Regions from separate parts of the Nocardia sp. NPDC004722 genome, predicted to be linked through region 3. Evidence: riboswitches for the same ligand, from Rfam matches in the RefSeq annotation. Region 3 holds a riboswitch; each other region holds the start of a gene.
What was found. Region 3 has a riboswitch for S-adenosylmethionine ahead of ACWELQ_RS11905 (rhodanese-like domain-containing protein). Riboswitches for the same ligand answer to the same signal wherever they lie in the genome.
Positions count from the first base shown of each region.

Region 1 (6,721 bases), on a different contig from region 3:
GCCTGGCTGGCCGCCGAGGGCGCGCATTGGCTCCAGAACGCGACGATCATGCCCGGTCTCGCGGGCGATGAGCACGCCTCGGCGCGCCTGATCGTCGGCATGCTCGGCGAGGCGGTGTACTTCGGTCTCGGCGGTCTGGGCATACTGCTGTTGTTCTTCGCCGCGGTCGCCGACCGTGCCCCGCGCGCGGATCAGCGCCCGGAACCCGCCGTGCTGGCGCGCAAGCTGCTCGGCCAGGCATGGCGGTACTACTCCACCGCACGCACACAGAGAGGACGCCGTGGCTGACGAGTCGCGCGCTCGAACCCGCCGCACCGGCGAAACCACCGACCGGCGTGCGGAATTGCTGGAACGCCTCGCCGACGCCATCGCCGAGAATGGCATCGAGGGCGTCAGCATCCGCGATCTCGCCACCCGCGCCGGCGTCTCCATCGGCACGGTGCAGTACCACTTCTCCACCAAGACCGAACTGCTGGTCGCCGCCTGGCATCACGTGAGCGGCCAGGCCGCGCAACGGTTCCTGCGGTCGGGCGTCCGGGAATTCCCGCCGCAGGACCAGCTGCTGAGCCTGACCGAACTGCTGTTGCCGCCGACGCCGGATGACCGGCTGACGCGGGTCTGGCTGGCCCTGGTGGCCCGCGCCGCACACGATCCGCTGATCGCGGCCCTGCATCGCGAGCAGTGGCGCGAGACCGAGGACCTGCTGGCGCGGGTGCTGGCCCGCGCCGCGCCCGCCCGCGCGGACGAATCCCGGGATACCGCAACCGAACTGCTGGCATTGCTGGACGGGCTCGCCATCGCGGTCGTCACCGAGCCCGATCGGGTCTCGCCCGAACACGCCCGCCGCATCGCCCGAAACCGGGTGCGGCAGTGGCTGGGCTGAGCGCTACTTCAGCACGGTGTGCAGCAACTGCACGCCCGCGGTGAGGGCCGAACCCGCCACCGACCAGCTGGTGCCCGCCGGCTGCTGCGAAAGCACCACCACCGCATAGCGATACGGCTGATCCGGAGACGGGCTGACCAGGCCGGTGGTGTCGAGGGTGGTGGAGGAATCCAGATCCATCCAGCCCTGCTTGACCGCCCAGCTCGCGCCGGTGAGCGCGTCGGGAATCCCGAAGTACTGGTTGGTGCCGTCGGCCGCGGTCTCGGAGGTGTTGTGCAGCGCGCCGATGATCAGATCCCGGGCAGAGGCCGGGACCGAACCGGTGATGTAGTGGAAGATCGCCACCACATCCCTTGGCGTGGTGAGGGTTTCACCCCATTGCGCGGTGTCCTCGGGCGCGGTGGTGGCGGTCAGGCCGATGGCGCTCACCATGCGGTCGATGATGGCGTCGTTGCCGCCGTCGTCCCACAGCGCGTCGGCGATATCGTCGTCGCTGGTCGTCAGCATCTGGGTGAGCCGGTCGGTGGTATCCGGATCCGGTTGCCAGTTCTGGTTTTTCAGGGTGTCGAGCGCGATGAGCAGCTTCACCACCGACGCGGTGTAGAACTGCTGATCGGCATTGAGGCTGGCGACCGGGGTGCCGGTGGTGGTGTCCACCACGTCGATGCCGACGGTGGTGCCCGGCGAGGCGGCCTGGATGGCCGCCTGCATCTGCTGGGCGATCGCGGTCACCGCGATGGGATGCGGAACGACGAGAGTCGTTCCCGGCGGCGGGGTCTCCGGAACCTGGTCTTGACCTACTTGGTCACGAGAAGTGGCGGATGCGCGCGGGGCGCTGAGTGCTGCCAACGAGATCACGGCGACGAAACTGCCGGCCGCGATCCAAGTCCACCGAGCGTGCGGTGTGCGGGCCTGAATCGAGGTCATAGTCCATTACATCGACACGAACCTCGAGACATTTCCAGTTGAATGCTGTCAATTTCCTGTTAACTGCGGATCGATCTGGTCTCGGTTCGGAATCGGTTCTGATCAGCTATTTTGTCGCGAACTAAGATCACTGGTGGGTCGGGACTTATCCCGATGGAGACAGTGATGGGTACCAGGTGTGAGATCCTCCGAAATGCCCTGATAAAAAGCCTCGCCATCCTCGGTCTGGGGGTGCTGCCGTTAGCTGTCCCGGTGTTCGCTCACGCCGACACGGACTACGGCGGCGGCTGTGTTCTGTTCCCGGACAACACATCAGCAACTGTGGACTCGTTGCGCTTCAGATGCAGCCCCGCGCAACAGGACGCGATCTACCGCGACGCCCCGCGCGGCGATGTCCCGATCGGATCGAAGGACGGCTGGGTGGCCTCGCCGCGCGAGATGCAGTCGTGGGCGCCGCTGTTCTGGATCGGCAAGGACTTCTACACGAACCCCGCGGGTGGGTATCTGTTCAACCGCCTCACCGGAGCCGGGATCGAGGGGTTCCAGGCCAATGTCTTCACCGGGCCCTCGGTGGTGGACGGCGGCGCGGCCTGGGTGCTGGACTACGCGCCGTCGCCGGTCCCGCAGCTCTACGACGAGATCCGTGAGGTCACCCCGGGCGTCTGGTTCGGGTACTCGTGGATGCGGCAGGGCGGCGGGTACGCGCTGCAACTGAGCTTCATCCTGGCCTGAGTTCTCCGGGGCCGGGCTTCGGATCAGCGCGCACGTAATCGTCGTGCCGGGAGGGTAGGTCTTGATATTCGTGGACTTCGTTGTCCACGAAAGGAATTCGATGACCACCCTGCTGCATGTCAATGCCTCGGCGCGCGGTGCGCACAGTCAATCCCGGGCGCTGGCCCAGACCTTCATCGACGGGCTGACCGCCCGCGATCCGGAACTGACCGTCGATACCCTCGACCTGTTCGAGGCCGACCTGCCCGACTTCGGCACCCACGCCGCCGAAGCCAAACTCGCGCTGTTCACCGGTCGTGACCAGACGCCCCCGCAGCTCGCGGCCTGGGAATTGGCGCGCACCGTGTTCGACCGGTTCGCGGCCGCGGACCTCTACGTCCTCAATATCCCGATCTGGAACGCGGGTGTGCCCTACATCTTCAAGCAGTGGGTTGACATCGTCACCCAGCCCGGCTGGGCGTTCACCTTCGACCCGCAGGCGGGGTATTCGGGGCTGCTCACCGACAAGCGCGCCGTCACCGTGTACACCAGCGGCGTCCACCAGCCCGGCGTGCCGGTCGAATTCGGCTCCGACTTCGCCACCCCGTTCGTCGCGGACTGGCTGAACTTCGTCGGCATCAAGGACATCGCCGAAATCCGCTTCGCCCCGACCGTCCTCACCGACAACCCGGAAGCGGGCTTCGCCGCGGCCCAGGAGCGCGCCCGTGAGCTCGCCGCCGACTACTGACCCGGACCGCGCGCCGGAGGTGGATGCAGACCTCACGGCGGACGAAAAGCTCGAGGCGGACGCTGCCCTCGACAGGGGCGTGACCCCCGAGGCGGACGTGAGATTGGAGGATGAATCAGCCACCGCGGCGAAGCCGGTTCTCCCAGCGGACGGGGTGCGCGAGCCTCACACGGAACTCGGGGCGGGCGGCGCCGCCGAACCGGAATGGGCGCCGACCGGGCGGACGGTCGCGGCCGTCTGCGCGGTCGGGATCCTGGTGGTCGGGCAGCTGTATGTGGTGCTGCCGGTTCTGAATCGGCTTGCGGCCGACTGGGATACGTCCAAGTCGGCAGCGACCTGGACCACCACGGCGTTCGGGCTGGCCTACGGCGCGGGATTCCTGGTGACCGGGCCGCTGTCGGACCGCTGGGGGCGGCGGCCGGTGATCGTCGGCGGACTGCTGGCGACGGTGGTGAGCTCGCTGCTGGTGGCGGTCGCGCCCGGGCTCGCCACCGGGTTGTCGGCGCGAATTCTGCAGGGGCTCACCGCTTCTTTCTTCGCACCGGCCGCCTTCGCCTACCTGTCGGAGCGCATCGCTCCGCAGCGCAGGATCTTCGCGCTCACCTGTCTGACGAGCTCGTTCCTGGGTGCGGGTGTGGTGGCGCAGGTCCTGGCCCAGCTGATCGGCAACGCCCTCGGCTGGCACGCGATCTTCATCGCGGGCGCAATCGCTTTCGCGCTCTCGGCGGTGCTGCTGCACGTGGTGCTGCAGGCTCCGGCGCCGGACACCGCGTCGGGCGGCGGTGCCGGGTGGCTGGGGGAGTTGCGTACCGCGTTCGTGCCCTTCGGGATTCTGCTGCGGCAGGCTCGGCTGGCTCTGCTGTACCTGAGCTGCCTGGCCATCCTGGGCTCGTTCGTGGGGATCTATACCGGGATCCAGCTCTCCCCGCCGGACGGGGTGGGTTCGGGCAATGCCGCCCTGCTCGCGTTGCGTGCCAGTGCGATTCCGGCCATGGTGGCGGTGCCGTTGCTGGCCGGGCGGCTGGGCGTCATCGCCCCCGCCACCCGGTTGATCGCCGCTCTGGCGATCGCGGCGGGTGCGGCCGCGATCACGGCGGTGCCGTTGGGCGGAGTGTGGGTCGCGGTGTGGCTGTTCGTGTTCGTCACGGCGATCGCGGTGGCGGCCCCGGCGGCGGTGCAGGCGATCGCGGTCCATGCGGGCGCGGCGCGGGGCACCGCCACGGCGCTGTACACCTTCGCTCTGTTCGTCGGGGCCAGCGGCGGTCCGCAGCTCGCCAATCTGGTTTCCCGCCACGGCTATTCGGTCGTCGCGCTGTCCATCGCGGTGCTGTCGGCGGTGGGTGCGGCATTGGCGGTCGGCTCGACGCGCGTGACTGTCGCGGAGTGAATCGGAGCGCGGGGGCCAGCGGCGTCCTCCGCGTCCGGGTTTCAATCGCCGTGGTTGAAACTGTAGGGGAAAAAGATTGGGCCGCATAGCTTTTCGATCACGGTCATGAGTTCCAGTGTCAAAGCCCCGGCTGGCTGGGCGGCAACCCTCCACGGCGGCGGGGTGCTCCGGGTGACGACCGGATGGCGGCGAGCGTCGCCATAAGCGTCTTGCTCTCGGAGGGAAAATGTCTGTAGCCCAGCTCGATTCGGTGACCGCGGTGGCGGAGGAGGTGGCCGTCGGCGAGGTGCTGCTGGTGGCCGACCGCTTCCGGGGCATCGCCGCGGACGACCGGGCCTTCACGGTGTCGGGACTGGTGGCCGCGCTACGGGGCGGCCGGTGGCGGGAGTCGGACCGGCCGCTGACCGTGCGGCTCGGCCAGGGGGTGACGCGCCACGATCTCGACTATGTCGAACACGTGGCCCTGGTGCACGCCCCGGCCGGACTGCGGGTCAGCGGACCGGTCGACGAACCGGCCCCACGCCACCAGGTGCACAAGTATCAGCACTCGAATGTGCTGCTGGCCAATCTGATTCGCGAATCCGATACCGAGTTCCGGGCGGACCTGCGCATCCACGGCGACAACGAACTGCTGCTCGACCATCAGACCGGCGAACACGTGCAGGGCATCGTGATCGTCGAAGCGGTGCGGCAGTTGTTCCTCGGCGCGTTCGAACTCGAATACGGCCGTCGCTGGCCCGAACAGCACTTCTACATCGTGTGGAACAGCATCGAATTGGAGTTCAAGTCCTTCCTGTTCCCGCTCCCGGCCAGCCTGCACGCGGTGCTCACCCCGATCTCCGTCACGGACCCGGCCAAACTGGAATTCGCCATCGAGGTGGACGTACGCCAGCTCGACCGCAGCGTCGCCACCACCCGCATCACCTACGCGGCACTGCCCAACGAGCGCATCTCCCAGATCGAGCGGCACAAGGCGGCCAAGGCGATCGCGGCCTACCTGGAGGCGGCGTGACGGCCGGCGCCGCGTTCTTCGATGTCGACGAAACCCTCATCACCGTCAAGAGCATGTTCGCCTTCCAGCGCTTCTGGCTGGCCGAGAACGGTGACGACGGCAGCGAATACGCGCGACTGAGCGACGAGATCAAGCGCCGGGCCGCGGCGGGGACGCCGCGGGAGGAGGTCAACCGGCACTACTACCGGGCCTATCGGGGCGCGCGGGCCGACGCGCTGGCCGAGGCCGGGCGACGCTGGTTCGCGGGGTTCAGCGCGGGCGGCGGGGTGTACTACGCCGAAGCGGTGGAAACGTTGCGCGCACATCGTGATTCGGGGCACGCCACGGTGCTGTTGTCGGGGTCGTTTCCGGCGGCCATCGACCCGGTCGCGGCGGCGCTCGGGGCCGACCACGTCATCGCCACCACCCCGGTGGTCGACGAGCAGGGCGTGCTCACCGGCGAGGTGTGGCGGCCCATGATCGGCACTGCCAAGGCCGCCGCCGTCGCGGACTACCTGCGCGAGCACGGGATCGCCCGCGCGAACAGCTACGGCTACGGCGATCACGCCAGCGACCTGCCGTTCCTGCAAGCCGTGGGACACCCCGGTTTTCGCGGGGACGACCAGGTTCTCGCGTCCCAGGGCCCCGACTGGACCCGTCTCGGCGACCGGGTCGGCGATACCGTCGACGATCCGGGTCGCCTTCTCTCCGAGCAGGAAGCGCTGTCCGTATGGTGAGCAAGAGCTACGACCTGACCCCGACCACGCAGGGGCCGCTGTACCCGCCGAGCGAAGTACTCGACGCCGACGGCGATTTCATCGTCGTCGGCTATCTTGTCGTGCCGGGGCCGGACGGGACCGTCACCCGGCGGTGGGGGCGGGCCATCGTCGCGGCCGACACCCCCGTACCGAAGTTCGGTGACCTGGCGGCGTACACCATCGTGCGGGAACTGCCCGGCGAGTTGCCGGACGCGGACGCCGGGAGCGTGCTGCACACGCTGCCACTGCCGTTGCCCGCCAACAACTATCCGATGGTGTTCGCTCCCGATCAGCGACCGGACGCGGATACGGTGCG
Region 1 is NZ_JBSGBY010000301.1:2,829-9,549, forward strand. It holds gene ACWELQ_RS26300 (hypothetical protein) at 1-288, shown strand, start outside; gene ACWELQ_RS26305 (TetR/AcrR family transcriptional regulator) at 281-883, shown strand; gene ACWELQ_RS26310 (serine hydrolase) at 887-1,615, opposite strand; gene ACWELQ_RS26315 (hypothetical protein) at 1,976-2,542, shown strand; gene ACWELQ_RS26320 (FMN-dependent NADH-azoreductase) at 2,643-3,269, shown strand; gene ACWELQ_RS26325 (MFS transporter) at 3,247-4,656, shown strand; SAM riboswitch class IV at 4,758-4,869, shown strand; gene ACWELQ_RS26330 (AfsA-related hotdog domain-containing protein) at 4,883-5,668, shown strand; gene ACWELQ_RS26335 (HAD family hydrolase) at 5,665-6,384, shown strand; gene ACWELQ_RS26340 (hypothetical protein) at 6,378-6,721, shown strand, end outside.
Region 1: it holds a riboswitch for S-adenosylmethionine, as region 3 does, so the genes downstream of both, ACWELQ_RS26330 (AfsA-related hotdog domain-containing protein) here and ACWELQ_RS11905 (rhodanese-like domain-containing protein) in region 3, are expected to answer to the same signal.

Region 2 (6,721 bases), on a different contig from region 3:
CCTGGTCGCCGCCGACCAGCAGCGCGAGGTCCTTGGTCATCTGGCCGGACTCGACCGTCTTGATGACCACGTCCTCGAGGGTCTGCGCGAAGCCGATCACCTCGGGGGTGTTGTCCAGCTTGCCGCGGTGGGCCAGGCCACGCGTCCACGCGAAGATCGAGGCGATCGGGTTGGTGGAGGTGGGCTTGCCCTGCTGGTGCTGGCGGTAGTGGCGGGTCACGGTGCCGTGCGCGGCCTCGGCCTCGCAGGTGCGGCCGTCCGGGGTGAGCAGCACGGAGGTCATCAGACCCAGCGAGCCGAAGCCCTGCGCCACGGTGTCGGACTGCACGTCGCCGTCGTAGTTCTTGCACGCCCAGACGTAACCGCCCTCCCACTTGAGCGCGGAGGCGACCATGTCGTCGATGAGCCGGTGCTCGTAGGTCAGGCCCGCCGCGGCGAACTCGTCCTTGAACTCGGTCTCGAAGATCTCCTGGAAGGTGTCCTTGAACATGCCGTCATAGGCCTTCAGGATGGTGTTCTTCGTCGACATGTACACCGGGTAGTTCTGCTGCAGGCCGTAGTTCAGCGAGGCCCGCGCGAAGTCCCGGATGGACTCCTGGAAGTTGTACATGCCCATCACCACGCCGCCGTCTTCCGGCATGCGCACGACCTCGTGCTGGATCGGCTCGGAGCCGTCCTCCGGCGTGAAGGTCAGGGTGACGGTGCCCGCCTGGTGCACCTTGAAATCGGTGGCGCGGTACTGGTCGCCGAAGGCGTGGCGGCCGATGATGATCGGCTTGGTCCAGCCCGGCACCAGACGCGGCACGTTCGAGATGATGATCGGCGCGCGGAAGATCGTGCCGCCGAGGATGTTGCGGATGGTGCCGTTGGGCGACCGCCACATCTTCTTCAGGTCGAACTCTTCGACGCGGGCCTCGTCAGGCGTGATCGTCGCGCACTTGACGCCGACGCCGTGCTTCTTGATGGCGTTGGCCGCGTCGACGGTGACCTGATCATCGGTCTTGTCGCGGTACTCGATGCCGAGGTCGTAGTACTCGAGGTTCACATCGAGATACGGGACGATCAGCTTGTCCTTGATGAACTGCCAGATAATCCGGGTCATCTCGTCGCCATCGAGTTCGACGACGGTCCCTTCAACCTTGATCTTGGACATGGATCTTCGTGTCCTCCTAGGAAGGTGGTGCTCCCATTGCACGGCCGGTGAGCACCGCTTGTAGCGGACCCCAGCTGTTCAACAGACAACGTATACGCATGGCGCTCGGCACGGGACCTGTGGTGCCAAGTCCACGTACGCTGTGGCGTCAAGCAAGACAAGCGTACTGCTGCTATCGATCTCACCGCGACGGCGGCCCCCGCTGTGCGGGAATTCAGTGCGGTTACCGATAAGTAGCTTTTCGCGTGACTTTCGGCACTTCCCAGCATGCGAAAAGGAAAGGGCCGTGGCAACCCCCTCCCGCGGAATGCGAAAGGAGGTGCTCACGGCCCTCGGATATATCTTTTCGCCGGTCAGGCGCTGCGTTCAGACACCCACGTGCACGGCGTGCTCATCACCCTCGAGCAGGTTCTGCGGCTTGTCGCGAACCATGAAGGCCGCGATCGGAATGCAGAGCACGAAGAACACCGCACCGATCAGGAACGCGACGCTGTAGGAGTGCACCGAGGCCCGTTCCATCACATGGTCGATGGTCCCGTTGTTGCGCACGTACCGCTGCGCCACCTGCACCGAGATCGTGGTCAGCAGCGCGGTACCGATGGAACCGCCCACCTGCTGCGCGGCGTTCAGCAGCGCACTGGCCACACCCGAGTCTTCGTCCTCGACCTGGTGCAGCGCGGTGGTCTGCATGGACACGAACAGGAAGCCCATGCCCAGCGCGATCAGGATCATGGCGGGCAGCAGGGCGACGGCATAGCTGTCGCCGTACTCCAGCCGCGACAGCCACAGCAGGCCCGCCGCGCCCAGCACCGAACCCGCCAGCATCAGCGGCCGCGGCCCGATCTTGGGCAGCACCGACGAGGCGATACCCGCCGACACCACGATCCCGGCCGGGAACGGCAGGAACGCCACACCCGTCTTCAGCGCCGAGTAGTGCTGCACGATCTGCAGGTAGAAGCTGAGGTTCAGGAACATGGCGAACATCGCGATGGGCACCAGCAGCGCGATCAGGTACGCGCCGCCGCGGTTGATCTCCGCCGGAATACGCAGCGGCAGCAGCGGATTCGCGGTGCGTCGTTCGATGGCCACGAAGGCCGCCAGCAGCGCCACACCCGCCACGAACAGCGCCAGCGTGGTGGCGGCGGTCCAACCGTCGGACGCCGCGCGGCTGAAGCCGTAGACGATGGAGATCAGGCCCAGGGTGACGGTGATCGCGCCGGGCAGGTCGTAGCCGCCGGTGCGGGGTGCGGGCACATCCTTGATCACGAAGGCGAACGCGCCGACCAGGGCCAGCAGCGCGACCGGAGTGTTCACCAGCAGCGACCAGCGCCAGTCCGCGTATTCGACCAGCGCGCCACCGGCGATCAGGCCCAGCGCCGCGCCGGCGCCGGACACCGCGGCGAACACGCCGAACGCGCGGGCGCGTTCCTTGGCCTCGGTGAAGGTCACCGACACCAGCGACAGCGCCGCCGGGGCCAGTAGCGCGCCGAACGCGCCCTGCAACGCACGGCCCGCGAACAGTTCGGCCGCGTTCTGCGCGAGACCGGCCACCGCGGAGGCGGCGGCGAAGCCGACCAGGCCGATCATCAGGATCCGGCGGCGGCCCAAGTAGTCGGCGAGGCGGCCGCCGAGCAGCAGCAGACCGCCGAAAATCAGGGTGTAAGCGGTGAAGATCCACTGCTTGTCGCCGTCGCTGATGTGCAGGTCCTGCTGCGCGAACGGCATGGCGATGGTGACGATCGTGGCGTCCAGAACGACCATGAGCTGCGCCATGGCGATCACGCCGAGCGCCCACCAGCGCCTGGAATCTTTTGCGGTACTTGCTGTTTCGTCGGTACCGAGCGCGTCTGTGGCTACGGTCATGAGCCTCTCCTCTGGGGGGTGCGAAGGCAGCTTTCACCATAGTGGCCCCTACCGACAATTGGCGTCAAGAGAAAAATGTCGCAGTGCGACAGTTGTCATACGGGGACAGGAAACAGCTATAACCCTCTAAGATGGAGTCATGTCGGAGTTGTCAAGCCACATCGGTGTGGTCATGCGCCATCGCCCCGGCCTGCGCGAACGCAAGAAGCAGCAGACCCGGGATCGGATCATCGACGTTGCCCTGCGCTTGTGCGATGAGCAGGGCTTCGACGCCACCACCGTGGAACAGATCGCCGACGCGGCCGATGTCTCGCCGCGCACCGTGAACCGGTACTTCGACAGCAAGGAGGCGATCGTCATCGCCCCCATCGAGGGCTGGGGTCAGGCGATTGCCGACGCGCTGCGCGAGCAACCCGTGACCGGTGACGAGATGCAGTCGCTGCTCGACGCCTTCCTCGCGGTCGTGGACCAGGTCATCGAATCCGATGCCCCGGTGCCCTTCCGATGGTTCCAGCAAATGCAGCGCATCTCGAGCAACAGCGTCGCGGTCCGCGCGCTCAGCATGGAGTCCGCCGACACCAAGACCCGCGCCATGACCGAGGTGCTGGCCGAGCGCCTGCAGCTGCCCGAGGACCACCTCACCGTGCGGCTCATCGCGGGCACCTGGCACAGCATCGTGCGGGTGGGCATGGAGTGCGAATTCGAGGCCGAATCCGACTTCGCGGGCTGCGCCGCGCCCGCCACCGCGCGCAAACTCGCCGACAACGTCCTGGCCGCCTTCCGCGAATTCCGGCGTGTCTGTTGCGGATCCGCTGTGGCGAGCCCCACTTCCGAGACCGCCGCCTCCGCCCGTTAGAATCTCGCAACAGGTCAAGAGCATCAGCGTTAAGGCCCCGGCTTGCTGATCGGCAACCCTCCAGCTGCGGTGGGGTGCTTCCGGGTGCAGACCGGGCGTTCGAAGGCCGAACGCAAGCGCAATCAGGAGGTCTACCGAAATGTGTTGTTGTCGAAGCCCATTCGCTTCTCGATAACGTCAAACTTCCGCCATTCGGCGACCTTGTTTTTGGAGCAGAACACATGAGTGACTCGACCGCGCCCGCGGCCGTTGCGGCTGACGGCACCCTGGATCCGGCCAACTGGTCCTTCGAGACCAAGCAGATTCACGCCGGACAGAGCCCCGATCCGGCCACCGGAGCCCGCGCACTGCCCATCTACCAGACCACTTCCTACGCCTTCCGCGACACCGACCACGCCGCCGCGCTGTTCGGTCTCGCCGAGCCGGGCAACATCTACACCCGCATCATGAACCCGACCCAAGACGCGGTGGAGCAGCGTGTGGCCGCCCTCGAGGGTGGCGTCGCGGCCCTGCTGCTGGCCTCGGGCCAGGCGGCGGAGACCTTCGCGATCCTGAACCTCGCGGAGGCCGGTGACCACATCGTGGCCAGCCCGCACCTCTACGGCGGCACCTACAACCTGCTGCACTACTCGCTGCCCAAGCTGGGCATCCAGGTCAGCTTCGTCGAGGATCCGGACGACCTGGACCAGTGGCGCGCGGCGGTCCGCCCGAACACCAAGGCGTTCTACGGTGAGACCGTTGCCAATCCGAGCAGCTCGGTCCTCGACATCCCCGGCGTCGCCGAGGTCGCGCACGCCGCGGGCGTGCCGTTGATCGTGGACAACACCGTCGCCACCCCGTACCTGATCCAGCCGCTGCAGCTGGGCGCGGACATCGTCGTGCATTCGGCCACCAAGTACCTGGGCGGGCACGGTTCCGCGGTCGCGGGTGTGATCGTGGACGGCGGCGGCTTCGACTGGACCGTGAAGAACGAGGCGGGCGAGTCGCGGTTCCCGGGCTTCACCACCCCCGACCCGAGCTACCACGGCGTGGTGTTCGCCGATCTGGGCGCGCCCGCGCGAACTCGTCGAAATCCGATGGATCTCGAGCAGGAGCCGATGGGAGCCCGGACGAAAAGACTCCGGCGCGGGCCCCTTTCGGGATGCCGTGCCGGAGTCCTCCGATTCACTAATGGGTGTGGGTGAGGGCTCCCGATAGGTCGGGGGCATCGATTTCGGCGATGCCCTCGGGGGTGACTTCCAGGACCCGCGCGGAGGCGATGTCGAAGAAGAGGCCGGTGACCCGCAGGCCGTGTTCGGCGACGGCGCGCCGGACCACGGGGTGCGAGCGCAGGGTTTCCACCTGCACGGCCACGTTCACGATGGAGAGCTGGTCTGCCACGCCGTATCCGGCCCGGGCGGCTGCGGAGGCGACCGGGTCACCGGTGTGGAAGCGATCCACGCTGGGGCGTCCGTGCACCAGCCAGTTGCCCAGGCCGGGGCCGGTGGGCCCGCCCGCGACCAGCGCCTTCATCGCCCCGCAGGACGAGTGACCGCACACCACCACGTTGTCCACGCCCAGTTCGTCGATGGCGAAGGTGAGCGCCGCCTCGATGGAGGCGTCGCGTCCGCCGGGGACGACCAGGTTGCCGACATTGCGGATGGTGAACAGGTCGCCGGGCCCGCTGTTGGTGATGACGTTCGGCACGATCCGTGAATCCGCGCAGGTCAGGAACAGCGAGTGCGGGTTCTGGCCGTCGCGCAGTTCGTCGAGGTGCGGGCGCACCACGTGGGCGTTGCGACGGTGGAAGGCGGCCACGCCCTTGGCGATCGGGTTGCCGTCGTCCTCGCGCCAGGGGCGCAGCACGTCGTCGAGCAGGCTGCGGGCCTTGCCACGCACCGGCGGACCGGTCAGCGCGTGAGCCATGTGCGCGGTGCCGAGCTCCACGTATTCGACGCTGCCGCCGGTGCTTTCGTGCTGGCGGGCCCAGTCGTGGATGGCCTCGTAGGCGGCGTGGTCGAGGAAGTCGACACTGAGTTCCACCAGCGCCTCGGTGCCCTCGGGCACCTTGCGCAGTTCCGCGGTCAGCTTGGGCAGCGCCAGGAAAGTGCAGGTGCCGTCGATACTGACCAGCCAGCGGTCGGTCCCGGCCACCGGGGCGGCCACCACCGAGACGCGCACGACCCGCCACAGCAGCAGCGCGAACGCCAAGGCCAGGCCGATGATGACGCCTTCGAGCAGGTTGAGGAACACCACGCCGAGCACGGTCACCAGGTACACCAGCAGGTCACCGGTGCGCCGGGCCAGTTTGATGTGCGCGAGCTTGACCAGCTGGATGCCGACCACGATGAGCAGACCGGCGAGCGCGGACTTCGGAATCTGCTGCACCAGGCCGACGAGCGCGACCGAGAACACCAGAATCCAGATGCCGTGCAGCAGCGCCGAAGCGCGGGTGCGGGCGCCGGCGGCCACGTTGGTGGCGCTGCGCACGATGACGCCGGTGACCGGCAGGCCGCCGAGCGCGCCGGAGACCATATTGGCCGCACCCTGCCCGACCAGTTCCCGGTCGAAGTCGGTGCGCGCACCGGTGTGCATCTTGTCGACGGAGACCGCCGACAGCAGGGACTCGACGCTGGCGATGAGGGCGATGGTCAGTGCCGCGAGCACCACTCCGCCCCAGTTGCCCGAGGGCAGACCTGGCAGCCCGATCGCGTCGAACAGCGAGCCGTTCAACACGATTCGCTCCGGCTCGCCGGGGATCACCAGGGCCAGCACGGTGGCGGTGACGACCGCGACCAGCGGGCCGGGCAGCACCTTCAGCTGTCCGGGCACGTATTTCCAGCTGAGCATGATGGCGATGACGACGAGTC
Region 2 is NZ_JBSGBY010000211.1:557-7,277, forward strand. It holds gene ACWELQ_RS21275 (NADP-dependent isocitrate dehydrogenase) at 1-1,153, opposite strand, end outside; gene ACWELQ_RS21280 (MFS transporter) at 1,520-3,016, opposite strand; gene ACWELQ_RS21285 (TetR/AcrR family transcriptional regulator) at 3,156-3,872, shown strand; SAM riboswitch class IV at 3,885-3,997, shown strand; partial or broken gene ACWELQ_RS21290 (PLP-dependent transferase) at 4,094-4,930, shown strand; gene ACWELQ_RS21295 (SulP family inorganic anion transporter) at 5,040-6,721, opposite strand, start outside.
Region 2: it holds a riboswitch for S-adenosylmethionine, as region 3 does, so the genes downstream of both, ACWELQ_RS21290 (PLP-dependent transferase) here and ACWELQ_RS11905 (rhodanese-like domain-containing protein) in region 3, are expected to answer to the same signal.

Region 3 (6,721 bases):
CAGGTTGGTGCCGCGCTCGTCCGACCACAGGCCCATGCCCTTCATGCCCCAGATCATGTGCGAGAGGGAAAGCGCGCCATCGATCATGGCCGAGTCGATGACCTGGCCCTTCCCGGAACTCTGGCGTTCCACCAGCGCGGCGAGAATGCCGAAGACCAGGAACATGGAGCCGCCGCCGAAGTCGCCGACCATGTTCAGCGGCGGCACCGGGCGTTCGCCCTTGCGGCCGATGGCATTCAGCACACCGGTCAGCGAGATGTAGTTGATGTCGTGCCCGGCGCGATCGGCCAGCGGACCGTACTGGCCCCAGCCGGTCATGCGGCCGTAGACCAGGCGCGGATTGCGTTCCAGCGCGGCCTCCGGGCCCAGCCCCATGCGCTCGGTGACGCCCGGCCGGAAGCCCTCGATGAGAACATCGGCCTTTTCGAGGAGCCCGAGCACCTTCTCGATGTCGGCGGGATCCTTCAGATTGGCCTCGACGATGGTGCGGCCACGCCACTGCGGGCGCTCCATGAATCCGGGGAACTGGCCCGGGCGCTGCACCCGCACCACATCCGCGCCGAGGTCGGCGAGCAGCAGTGCCGCGTGCGGACCGGGGCCGATGCCGGCCAGTTCAACAACCCGGACGCCCGCGAGCGGGCCCTGCTTGGCGGTGGATGGAGTGCTCACGCCCTACCTCGGTTCATCGTCGAATCCTGTGCGCCGGTCCGCGAACCGGTGTTGACGCTACGACAATAACGCGGGGCCGATGCGTGCCGGGAGGGTGGGCGGGATCACTCAGTTGTCGATGATCGGCAGTGGGAGCGTGTCCGGGGGCGGCGGCTTCGGCAGCGCCGAGCGCGGCAATCGCAAGGTGGGCAGCTCGCCCGCGGCCATGCGCACCGTCTCCGGGTCCTCGAGGGTGCGGTCCTTGGCGGGCAGTCCGTAGAAGGCGCGGGCATTGTCTTCCAGCACCTTGTGCAGGTCCGAACCCACCGCGTCGGCGATGACCGAGATATCGGTGTCGCGGAACGCCCGGTCGGCGCGGGTGCCCGGCAGATCGGTCCCGAACATCAGGGCGTCCGGATTCACGGTGTGGATCTTGCGCAGGGCCGCACCGACATTCATCGACACCCGTCCGAAGCCGGACGCCTTCACCTTCGCACCCCGATCGACCAGGTTGAGCAGATACGGCAGGCAGTCGTCGGACATGCCCAGGTGATCGATGGACAGCTTGGGCAGCTTGGTGATGACCGGTTCCAGCGAACCCAGCATGGATCCGTCGATATAGAGCTCGACGTGCCACCCGGCCAGTTCGTAGGCCCGCAAGGCCAGCATGGTGAGCCCGACGATGTCGCCGCCCGCGCGCTTGAGGTTGAACCGGATGGCCCGCACCCCGGCCCGGTTCAGATCGATGATCTGCTGATCGGGGGCGTCGACCGGGAGCATGGTGACGCCCACCCAGCCCTCGCCGAGCGCGTCCAGGGCCTCGAGGAGATAGCTCTGATCGGTGCCCTGGAAGGACCCGCTGACCACGGCACCACCGTCGATATCGAAGCGGGACATGCGCTTGCGATAGTCGGCGATGGTGTACGGGTCGGGCAGGTAGCCCTCGTTCTCGACCAGCGGGAACCGCGGATCGAAGATGTGGAGATGGGCATCGAACACTTGATCAGCATGCCTCAGAACGGTGACATGTGTGGACAACCTTGTCCGGCAAGCGGATTCGCGCTGGTCAGGACATCCTGTCCAGCGCTGATCCGAGAATCCTGACGGGTCAGGAAACCTTGTCGGGCTCGGACGCGGCGAGCATCTCGTCGCGCTCGACGACCTTGACGCGTTCGCGGCCCTGCGGCTCGCCCAGGGCGCGCTCGTGCGCGTCGAGGCGGTACCAGCCGGCCCAGGTGGTGAACGGGATGCCCTTGGCCTCGAGGAACTCGGTGACGGCGTCGCGCTCGGGGCGCGGGGCCGGGACGAAGTTCGCGGCGTCGTCGAGCAGGCAGGCGATGGTCTCGTTGGCGTCGCCCTTGGTGTGGCCGATGAGGCCGACCGGGCCGCGCTTGATCCAGCCGGTCACATAGGTTGCGGGCTCGTAGCGGTCCGCGCCGTCGGCGTCCTCGTTCACCAGCACGCGACCGGCCTCGTTGGGGACGGTGCCCGCCTGGTCGTCGAAGGGCAGGGCCGGGATGTTCTGCGACAGGTAGCCGACCGCGCGGTACACGGCCTGGATGTCCCAGTCCTTGAATTCGCCGGTGCCCTTGCAGTTTCCGGTGCCGTCGAGCTGGGTGCGCTCGGTGCGCAGGCCCACGACCTTGCCGTCCTCGCCGAGGATCTCCGAGGGGTTCTCGAAGAAGTGCAGGAACAGCTTGTGCGGGCGGTTGCCGACATCGCGAATGGCCCACTGCTCCAACGTGTTGCAGATCATGTCGACCTGCTTGGAGTGCCGGCGCGCGGCCTCGGAGCCCTCGTCGTAGTCGATGTCCTCGGGGTCGACGATGACCTCGATGGTCGGCGAGTGGTCCAGTTCGCGCAGCTCGAGCGGGGTGAACTTGGCCTGCGCGGGTCCGCGGCGGCCGAAGACGTGGACCTCGAGCGCCTGGTTGGCCAGCAGCCCCTCGTAGACGTTCGGCGGAATCTCGGTCGGCAGCAGCTCGTCACCGGTCTTGGCCAGCACGCGGGCCACGTCGAGGGCGACATTGCCGACGCCGAGCACGGCGACCTTCTGCGCGTCCAGCGGCCAGGTGCGCGGCACGTCCGGATGCCCGTCGTACCAGGACACGAAGTCCGCGGCGCCGTAGGAGCCGTCCAGGTCGATGCCCGGAACCTCCAGTGCGCGGTCGGCATTGGCGCCGGTGGAGAAGATGACCGCGTCGTAGAACTGACGCAGATCCTCGAGGGTGATGTCGACGCCGTAGTCGATATTGCCGAGCAGGCGGACCTGGTCCTTGTCGAGGACCTTGTGCAGCGCGGTGATGATGCCCTTGATGCGCGGGTGGTCGGGGGCGACGCCGTAGCGGATCAGGCCGAAGGGCGCGGGCATGCGCTCGTAGAGGTCGATGCTGACCCCGTCGAACCCGGCGGGTGCGTCGGACTTCATCAAGGCATCGGCGGCATAGATGCCGGCCGGTCCTGCGCCCACGATCGCAATGCGTAGCGGGCGGGTCGCTGCACTCTGTTCGGTCATTTTTCCGCGCACCCTTTGGGTCGAAACTAACTTGCCGTCAAAACTTAGCCGTCGGTCTTAGCTTAGGCTAAGTTGACGCCCTGGCTTCGGTGACCATCGTCGGCCCCCGACGCTGCAGCGTTGCTGCGTTGTCCTGCTATTCCCGCGCCTGGGGCGGAAATTCTGCTGATTCTATGCGATGGCCTTCCGGGTCCCGCGCACCGACCAGGCATGATCTACCCATGAGCGACGCCGAGGAGACAGTCGAGGAGACGGTCCAGTTCGATCAGAACGAGACGCGAAGCATGTGGCCGTTCCTGGTCGCGGCCGGTCTCATCGCGTTCGTGATCCTGGGCATCGTGATCGCCACGCTGGTTTCGCCGGTTGAGAAGAATGTCACAGATACCGATCGGCTCTCGGCACCCGCGGGCAACTTCATCAAGTACCGCAGCGACAACGGCAAGTACGAACCGAGCTTGGCCTGCAAGGGATTCGACGAGAGCAACTCGCCGCTCAGGATCGCCGTGGAGACCGGCGGCCCGATCAGCTTCGACGCCTTGAAGGACCCGGTGATCGACGGCGACAAGGCCACCGCCCAGGTCACTTTCAGCGCCGGTGGCGCGCAGACCACGTCGACCTGGCACTTCACCAAAGAGAATTCCCGCTGGTTGGTCTGCAGTTCGTGACAAGGTCCGAAGTCCGGCGAACCGTTTGACACGGGTGCCGGTTTTTCGGCACTCTCATCCCAGGTCATGAGTATCAGCGCCAAGCCCCGGCTGGCTGGTCGGCAACCCTCCTCCGCGGTGGGGTGCTCCGGGTGACGACCTGGCCTCGCACCGAACGCGGTGCGGCAAGTGCGGATTCACAGGAGGTACAGGTGAACTACGCGGGTGACATCACGCCGAAGCAGGCGTGGGAGTTGTTGCGCGACAATCCGGATGCGGTGCTGGTGGATGTCCGCACCGAGGCGGAATGGCGTTTCGTCGGGGTGCCCGACACCAATGGCATCGGCCGGCCGACCGCGCTGATCGAATGGGTGGACGCCACCGGCGCGCCCAATGCGCGGTTCGTGGACCAGTTGCGGCAGGCGCTCGCCGCGCGCCCGGACGATTCGGACGCGCCGGTGCTGTTCATCTGCCGCTCCGGCCAGCGCTCGATCGGCGCGGCCACCGCGGCCACCACCGTGGGCATCTCCCCGTCCTTCAATGTGGTCGACGGGTTCGAGGGTGCGCTCGACGCTCAGGGTCATCGCGGCAGCACTGGCTGGCGCGCCGACGGACTTCCGTGGAGGCAGTCATGATCACCGGCGGTTCTTTCGACAAGCCGCTCCCCGAGGGCGTCGGCCCGGCCACGCAGGCCGTGCGCGGCGGCACCCGGCGGTCCGGCTTCGACGAGACCTCCGAGGCGCTGTTCCTCAATTCGGGTTTCGTCTATGAGAGTGCGGAGGCGGCTGAAGCGTCTTTCACCGGCGATATCGAGCACTTCGTCTACTCCCGCTACGGCAACCCGACCGTCGCCATGTTCGAGGAGCGGTTGCGCCTGATCGACGGCGCGGAAGCGTGTTTCGCGACCGCGTCGGGCATGTCCGCGGTGTTCACCGCGCTGGGCGCGCTGGTGGCCGCCGGTGACCGTCTCGTGGCGGCGCGCAGCCTGTTCGGTTCCTGCTTCGTGGTGGCCAACGAGATCCTGCCGCGCTGGGGCGTGGAGACGGTCTTCGTCGACGGCGAGGATCTGGACCAGTGGGAGCAGGCGCTGTCGGTGCCGACCACCGCGGTGTTCTTCGAGACCCCGTCGAACCCGATGCAGACCCTCACCGATGTGCGCGCGGTCTCCGATCTCGCGCACGCGGCGGGCGCGAAGGTGGTGCTGGACAACGTCTTCGCCACCCCGCTGTTGCAGCGCGGTTTCGACCTGGGCGCGGACATCACCGTCTACTCGGGCACCAAGCACATCGACGGCCAGGGCCGGGTGCTCGGCGGCGCGATCCTGGGACCGCAGGATTACATCGACGGTCCGGTGAAGAACCTCATGCGCCACACCGGTCCGGCGCTGAGCCCGTTCAACGCCTGGACGCTGCTCAAGGGCCTCGAGACCATGCCGCTGCGCTTGCGTCAGTCGGTGGATTCGGCGCTGAAGATCGCGCAGTTCCTGGAGAACCACCCGGCCGTGGCGTGGGTGAAATACCCCTTCCTGTCCTCGCATCCGCAGTACGAGCTGGCCAAGCGGCAGATGTCCGGCGGCGGCACGGTCATCACCTTCGAGCTGAAGGCCCCGGAGAACGAGGCCAAGAAGCGCGCTTTCGAGGTGTTGAACCGGCTGCGCATCATCGACATCTCCAACAACCTCGGTGACGCGAAGACCCTGATCACTCACCCGGCCACCACGACCCACCGTGCCATGGGCCCGGAAGGCCGTGCGGCCGTGGGCATCACGGACGGTGTCGTCCGCATCTCCATCGGTCTCGAGGATGTCGAGGACCTGCTGGGCGACCTGGACCATGCGCTGAGCTGATCCGGCTAGCGACGTCAGGCCGGTGTCAGCCGGATATCAGGCCTGACGTCGAAAGTTGTTCTCATGACGAAGAACAACAGCTCCTCCGCTTCCTCCACCACCCTCTGGACCGGCATGATTCCGGTCGACGACACCGCGCTGTTCTGCACCGACACCGGCGGCGACGGCATCCCGGTGATCTACCTCAACGGCCAGTTCGCCACCCAGGGCTACTGGGCCAAGGTCATCGCCGAACTCGGTGACGGCTTCCGCCACATCACCTTCGACGAGCGGGCGCGCGGCAAGAAGTCGCTGAAATCGGCCGACTACTCCTTCGAGGCGTGCGTCCGCGATGTCGATGCGGTCCTCGCCGCCCGCGGTGTCGAGAAGGCCCTCGTGATCGGCTGGTCCTACGGCGCTTTCGTCGCCGCGCACTGGGCGAGCCGCAATCCGGAGCGGGCGCTGGGCGCGATCCTGGTCGACGGCGCGCAGCCCTACGACTGGTTCGACGACGCCATGGAGATCCGCATCCGCAAGCTGTTCAAGCGGCTGGCCCCGGTGACCGTGCTGTTGCGCCCGACCGGTCTGACTCCGAAGCTGTCGGCCGCGCAGCAGGCGGAAAGCAATATCGAGCTGGGCAAGATCTCCCGCGCGGCGGCGCTGGGTCCGGTGCTCGACAACATCACCGTGCCGACCCGGTACGTGGTCGCGTCGGGTTCCTCTTTTGGCAGCAAGGGCGACGAGCAGGAGCGGATTCGCACCTCGATCGCCGGAGTCTGCGAACGCAATCCGTTCATCGAGGTCAGCGCGAAGGTTCCGAGCAACCATGACCACATCCTGGGCAAGGACTTCCGCGCGGTCGCCGATGCGGTGCGCCAGACCGCGGCAGCATGAGGACGGGGAAAACATTGACAGTATGCTGTCAAATATGACAGCATACTGTCATGATGAAAACAGTTCACATGGCCGTGTACGACACCTTCTCCGACTGGGAGGTCGGGCATGCGACCGCGCACATCAACCGCGAACTCTGGCAGCGCGAACCCGGCACCTGGCAGGTGAAAACCGTTGGGATCAGCGCCGATCCGG
Region 3 is NZ_JBSGBY010000088.1:7,283-14,003, reverse strand. It holds gene ACWELQ_RS11925 (CaiB/BaiF CoA transferase family protein) at 1-669, opposite strand, end outside; gene ACWELQ_RS11920 (amidohydrolase family protein) at 778-1,647, opposite strand; gene ACWELQ_RS11915 (FAD-dependent oxidoreductase) at 1,757-3,163, opposite strand; gene ACWELQ_RS11910 (Rv0361 family membrane protein) at 3,385-3,828, shown strand; SAM riboswitch class IV at 3,891-4,005, shown strand; gene ACWELQ_RS11905 (rhodanese-like domain-containing protein) at 4,020-4,442, shown strand; gene ACWELQ_RS11900 (O-succinylhomoserine sulfhydrylase) at 4,439-5,653, shown strand; gene ACWELQ_RS11895 (alpha/beta fold hydrolase) at 5,717-6,526, shown strand; gene ACWELQ_RS11890 (DJ-1/PfpI family protein) at 6,580-6,721, shown strand, end outside.